Regions from separate parts of the Micromonospora sp. NPDC004704 genome, predicted to be linked through region 2. Evidence: predicted binding sites of a transcription regulator. Region 2 holds the regulator's gene; the other holds the start of a gene.
What was found. The regulator HrcA, encoded in region 2, represses chaperone genes, less so after heat shock. The targets are predictions, from matches to a motif close to GGTTNGCACNCTCNNNNNGAGNGTGCNAACC.
Positions count from the first base shown of each region.

Region 1 (3,369 bases), on a different contig from region 2:
GTTTCTCAGCACTGCTGCCTCTTCGGCTCCTACCGTTTGAGCCAAGGAGGCAGCCATGGCGAAGGACGACGAACCGACTGACGATCTCCCTCCGGCCACCTGGGCCAGGATGGCATCGGAGATCCCCGCCGAAACGCCGGCACATCGCCTCGATTACGGCGACGCGGAGCAGCGGGCGGAAATGGAGCGGTTGGACGAGCTTTCATCCGACGAACCGCTGGAGATGGTCGACGCGCCGATCCAGATCAGAAAGCCGTTCTCCCGAGCGGACAAGCAGCGCAATCAGCGGCGACTGCCAACATGACGTAAGGGGCGGACCGCAGTCGCGGCCCGCCCCTTACCGATGTTGCGTCGGACTCAGAAGTCCATGTCTCCGCCGCCGGGGGCAGCAGCCGGGGCCGGGTTCTTCTCCGGCTTGTCGGCCACCACTGCCTCGGTGGTCAGGAACAGTGCCGCGATCGAGGCCGCGTTCTGCAGCGCCGAACGGGTCACCTTGGCCGGGTCGATGATGCCGGCCTTGAGCAGGTCGACGTACTCACCGTTCGCGGCGTTCAGGCCGTGGCCGGCTTCGAGGTTGCGAACCTTCTCCACCACGACGCCACCTTCGAGGCCGGCGTTGACGGCGATCTGGCGCAGCGGGGCGTCGAGCGCGATCTTGACGATCGTCGCACCGGTCGCCTCGTCACCCGAGAGGTCCAGCTTGTCGAAGGCGGTCTTGCCGGCCTGCACCAGGGCGACGCCACCACCGGGGACGATGCCCTCTTCGACGGCCGCCTTCGCGTTGCGAACGGCGTCCTCGATGCGGTGCTTGCGCTCCTTGAGCTCGACCTCGGTGGCCGCGCCGACCTTGATCACCGCAACACCGCCGGCCAGCTTGGCCAGGCGCTCCTGCAGCTTCTCGCGGTCGTAGTCGGAGTCGCTCTTCTCGATCTCGGCGCGGATCTGGTTGACCCGACCCTGGATCTGGTCGGCGTCACCGGAACCGTCGACGATCGTGGTCTCGTCCTTGGTCACCACGACCTTGCGGGCGCGGCCCAGCATGTCGAGGCCGATGCCGTCGAGCTTCAGGCCCAACTCCTCGCTGATGACCGCGCCACCCGCGAGGATCGCGATGTCGGTCAGCATCGCCTTGCGGCGGTCGCCGAAGCCCGGAGCCTTGACGGCGACGGACTTGAAGGTGCCCCGCACCTTGTTGACGATGAGGGTGGCCAGGGCCTCGCCCTCGACGTCCTCGGAGATGATCAGCAGCGGCTTGCCCGACTGCATGACCTTCTCCAGGATCGGGAGCAGGTCCTTCACCGAAGCGATCTTGCTGTTCACGATCAGGATGTAGGGGTCGTCGAGGACGGCCTCCATACGCTCCGGGTCGGTCCAGAAGTACGGCGAGATGTAGCCCTTATCGAAGCGCATACCCTCGGTGAGCTCGAGCTCGAGCCCGAAGGTGTTGCTCTCCTCGACGGTGATGACGCCTTCCTTGCCGACCTTGTCCATCGCCTCGGCGATGATCTCACCGACGGTGGTGTCACCGGCGGAGATCGACGCGGTCGAGGCGATCTGCTCCTTGGTCTCGACGTCCTTGGCGAGCTTGGCCAGCTCCTCCGCCACCGCAGCCACCGCAGCCTCGATGCCCCGCTTCAGGGCCATCGGGTTCGCGCCGGCCGCGACGTTGCGCAGGCCCTCGCGGACCAGCGCCTGGGCCAGGACGGTCGCCGTCGTCGTGCCGTCACCGGCAACGTCGTCGGTCTTCTTGGCGACCTCCTTGACCAGCTCAGCGCCGATCTTCTCGTAGGGGTCCTCGAGCTCGATCTCCTTGGCGATGCTCACACCATCGTTGGTGATGGTGGGGGCGCCCCACTTCTTCTCGAGCACGACGTTGCGGCCCTTGGGGCCGAGCGTCACCTTGACGGCGTCGGCGAGCTGGTTCATGCCCCGCTCGAGGCCACGGCGGGCCTCTTCGTCGAACGCGATGATCTTGGCCATACGGCGTTGTCCTCCTGGACACTCACGGCCACCCGAGCCGGTTGGTCCCGGATCGGCCGCCTGACTTCGCACCTTCGGACGTCACTACTGCGCTGGCGCGCGGTCTGGTCCGGCGCGATCGCACCGGACCGACTCCCGCGCACTAGGCGGCAGTGACGTCCGTCGGTCGGGCCGGACAGCCCGCGACGACCGGCCTTGTGCCCCGCCTCCGTCACCGGTGACGCGACCGTGGCCCTAACCGCCCCGACCTCTGGCACTCACACCGCGCGAGTGCCAATCACTTGTTTAGCACTCTCCCATGGCGAGTGCAAGCGAGTGGGCCGGAGCGGGGCCGGTCGGCCGTACCTCCGCGCGCGATCGGTCACCCCGCCGACCAGCCACATCGTCCCGGAGCCGGGCAAGCCCACGGCGGTCCGTACGGGTTGACGCGCCAGGGGCGTCACGCGGACGACGTACGGGTGCAGGCGGGCAACAAACGGGTGAACATCGAGCGGACGCGCCGGTCATGTCCGCCAAACGTGATGAACGGGCCCGGAACGGCACAGGCTCGGACACCACACGAGCCATCCCGCCATGGAGGGTCGTCAGCGGGAGCAGCACAGCCGGACCGGGACCCGGGATCGACGGACACGCGGCGGCGGGCCATCGGTCGGGGGCAGGGATGCGACAGCGGCGCCGTACTCCACGGGAGACCGGCGCCCTGTCGATATCGGATCCGGCTGCGATTATCGGTTCATTCGACCGGGACACCCGACCGATCGGTTCAGGCGAACCGGTCAGGCGAGGAGGCGCACCTTCTCTGCCTGAGGCCCCTTCTGGCCCTGGGCGATTTCGAACTCCACCCGCTGTCCGTCGTCGAGCGCCTTGTAGCCATCCATCTCGATCGCGGAGAAATGGACGAATACGTCCTGCCCGCCGTCGACCGCAATGAAGCCGTAGCCCTTTTCGCTGTTGAACCACTTGACGGTGCCCTGTGCCACGGTGCACTTCCTCACTTCGATCGTGCTGGGTCAAACACCCCCGGTGCCGGCGTACGCCGACCGGAGCCGCCGACTCGGGACCCATATCGATCCTCGAATTCAGCAACCGAAATCGCACGCTACACGAGGTCCGACCGCAGTGCACTACCCCAAAAGGGACATCAGGCGAGGCACGTACCCCCACTGGCGGCGATTGTGCTGGCATCGTCAGACGTCTTTACGTCGTACAATTGATCATGTATCTCGCGGGGTGCGACACACGACCGTGATCGGCAATCCGGTTGCCCGCCGGGGTCGGTCGAGGGTAGGCATGCCCCATGACCAGCCTGCCTGCGTCCGCCACGACCGCCCCACCCGAGGCGTCCGACCCCCGGCCGGTCGTCCGGCGGATCCGGCCCGCCGACACCGC
Region 1 covers NZ_JBSGCD010000038.1:34,163-37,531, reverse strand. The annotation lists gene ACWEFB_RS32545 (hypothetical protein) at 110-304, shown strand; gene groL (chaperonin GroEL) at 358-1,980, opposite strand; gene ACWEFB_RS32535 (cold-shock protein) at 2,757-2,960, opposite strand; gene ACWEFB_RS32530 (N-acetyltransferase family protein) at 3,278-3,369, shown strand, end outside.
Region 1: the regulator HrcA is predicted to act here: its motif matches at 2,229-2,259, upstream of groL (chaperonin GroEL).

Region 2 (3,369 bases):
AACAACGGCACCGACACGCCCACAGGCTAACCGCCCGCCCCGCCCCGCTCACCGCCCCCGCTCGCCCAGCGATGGCCCCTCTTGTAGAGAAAGAGTGGCTACCCCCGAAGGAATAGCCACTCTTTCTCTACAAGTGCGCGAACCAAGGGCCCGACGGGGGGCTCAGTGGCCGTTGAAGGCGTCTCGCATGCGGGAGAAGAAGCCGCCCTGTTTGCTCAGCTCGGCGACCTCCTCGCCTCTGGTCTTGGCGAAGTCGCGGAGCATGCGTTCCTGGTCGGCGTCGAGCTTGGTCGGCGTACGCACGTCCAGGTGGACGAAGAGGTCACCCCGTCCGGTGCCGCGCAGGTGCGGTACGCCACGGGCGCGCAGCCGCAGCGTGCTGCCCGGTTGGGTGCCCGGCTTCACGTCGACCGGTTCGTCGCTGTCCAGCGTCTTGATGGTGAGCCGGGTGCCCAGCGCCGCCGCCGTCATCGGCACGGTGACCCGGCAGTGCAGGTCGTCGCCCTTGCGGGAGTAGACGTCGTGGGTGCGTTCGTGGATCTCGACGTAGAGGTCACCGGCGGTTCCGCCGCCGGGGCCGACCTCACCCTGCTGGGCGAGCCGGATCCGCATGCCGTCCTCGACCCCGGCTGGGATCTTGACGGTCAGCGACCGGCGGGTACGGACCCGCCCGTCACCGGCGCAGGTCGGGCAGGGGTGCGGGATGACGGTGCCGTAGCCCTGGCAGACGGTGCACGGCCGGGACGAGACGACCTGGCCGAGGAACGTCCGCTGGACCGACTGGACCTCGCCCCGCCCACCGCACGCCTCGCAGGTGGCGAGGTGGGTGCCGGTGGCGGTGCCCGCACCGGCGCAGGTGGTGCAGAGTACGGCGGTGTCGACGGTGATCGGCGCCTCGACGCCGAACGCCGTCTCGTTCAGGTCGAGTTCGAGACGCAGGATGGCGTCGGCACCCGGACGGGTACGTGGACGGGGCCCACGGCTGCCGCCCGCGGCACCGAAGAACGCGTCCATGATGTCCTGGAAGCCGACGAACGGGCCGGCTCCGCCGGGTCCGGCGCCACCGCCGCCACCGCCGGGGGCCAACGGGTCCCCGCCGAGGTCGACGATCTGCCGTTTCTGGTCGTCGGAGAGGACCTCGTAGGCGGCGTTGATGTCCTTGAACTTCTCGTGCGCCTCCGGATCCGGATTGACGTCCGGATGGAACTGCCGCGCCAGCTTGCGGTAGGCGCGCTTGATCTCGTCGTCGGAGGCCTCCCGGCTGACGCCGAGAATCCCGTAGTAGTCCTTGGCCACTGTGTTCCGTGTCCCCATGTCAGTCGTGCCGTCCGCCGGTGTCGTCAGGTCAGCTTGTTGATCAGTTCCGTACCGGTGCCGCCCGCTGCACCGTTGCCCGTCAGTTCTGTGCCAGTAGGTCGCCCACGTATCGGGCGACGGCGCGTACGGTCGCGATGGTGCCGGGGTAGTCCATCCGGGTCGGCCCGAGCACCCCGAGCCCGCCGAGGATGTTGCTGCCGGTGCCGTACCCGGTGCTCACCACCGAGGTGGCGCGCAGGTTGTCGATCTCATTTTCGTCGCCGATCCGAATTCGGAGCGTACTGGGTTCGACCTCGCCGAAGAGCTTGAGCAGGATGACCTCTTCCTCCAGCGCCTCCAGAATCGGTCGCAGCGAGCCCTGGAAGTCGAGCAGCCCGCCTCGGGTCAGGTTGGCCGTGCCGGCGAGGGCGATCCGTTCCTCGTGTCGCTCGACGAGGGTTTCCAGCAGGACGGTCGCCAGCGTCGCCATGGCCGGACGCAGGTCGGGTGTGACCTCGTCGACCAGTGCCTGGACCAGCGGCGGGGTGTCGGAGAGCCGGCTGCCGACGAGCTTCTCGTTGATCAGTCGGCGCAGGTCGGTCACGTCGTCGGCGAGCAGCGGCGCGGGCATCTCGACCAGGCGCTGTTCGACCCGACCGGTGTCGGCGATCATGACGAACATGAGCCGGGTGGTGGAGATCGGCACCAGTTCCAGGTGGCGCACGGACGAACGGGCCAGGCTCGGGTACTGCACCACGGCGACCTGCCGGGTGAGCTGGGCGAGCAGCCGGACCGTACGGTGCACCACGTCGTCGAGGTCGACGGCGCCGACCAGGAAACGTTCGATGGCCCGGCGCTCGGCCGGGGTGAGCGGCTTGACCCGGGAGAGGCGGTCGACGAACAGTCGGTAACCGCGGTCGGTGGGCACCCGGCCGGCACTGGTGTGCGGCTGCCGGATGTAGCCCTCTTCTTCGAGCACGGCCATGTCGTTACGGACGGTGGCCGGTGAAACGCCCAGTTGGTGCCGCTCGACCAGGGCCTTGCTGCCGACCGGCTCCTGGGTGGAAACGTAGTCCTCCACGATCGCGCGCAGCACGTCGAGCTTGCGGTCGTCGAGACCCATCCTCACCTCCCTGCGACCGGGTCGGTGCGAGCACCCGGCCCACCAGTCTGGCACTCGACTGTAACGAGTGCCAGTCTACGACGTGGGCCCGACCGGTTGCGATGATCAATCGCGAGCCCGGCCGGAGATCTTGAGTGATCTGGTGGACGGTAACCGACCCCCTGTCGGCATAACAGCTTCAGTCGGCAATTGTCCAGTGAAGTCACTCGTGGTAGTTGGCGTCGTTTGATCGATACCCCTACCGTGACCCCATGACTGAACCACCCCGCCCTCCCGGAGAGGGCGGCCCCGGCGGTTACCCGCCGCCGGAACCGCCGACCACTCCGTTCACGTCGCCGGGCTCGTACTCGAGTCCGGACGAGGCGCCCCCGCCCGGTTACGGGCCGCCCCCGGCCGCCCCGCAGTACGGCGCGCCGAGCGCACCCCCGCCGGCCGGCGGCTACCCCCCGCCCGGCGGCTATCCCCCTCCGGGTGGCTACCCCCCGCCGGGTGCCTACCCGCCGCCCGCCGACGGTGGCTACCCGCCGCCCGGTGGCTACAACCCCGGTGGTTATCCCCCGGGCGCCGGCTATCCGGGCGGCGCGGCCCCGACCGGGTACGCGAACAGCGACGAGAAGACCTGGGCCCTGATCGCGCACTTCGGCGGCATCATCGTCGGGTTCATCGCCCCGTTGATCGCGCTGCTCGCCAAGGGCAACGAGTCGCCGACCGTACGGGTGCACGCGGTCGAGGCGCTGAACTTCCAGATCACCTGGGCGGTCGCCACGCTGATCGCGGTCATCTTGAGTGTCTGCTCGTTCGGAATCCTCTTCTTCCTGCCCTTCATCACCTGGATCGTGATCATCGTGTTCTCGATCCTCGGCGGTCTGAAGGCGAACGGAGGCTCGGTTTACCGGTACCCGATGACGTACCGCCTGGTGAAGTAACCATCACTCAGGGATGATCCGCTG
Region 2 covers NZ_JBSGCD010000003.1:62,795-66,163, reverse strand. The annotation lists gene ACWEFB_RS04570 (16S rRNA (uracil(1498)-N(3))-methyltransferase) at 1-17, opposite strand, end outside; gene dnaJ (molecular chaperone DnaJ) at 163-1,296, opposite strand; gene hrcA (heat-inducible transcriptional repressor HrcA) at 1,397-2,419, opposite strand; gene ACWEFB_RS04555 (DUF4870 domain-containing protein) at 2,671-3,345, shown strand.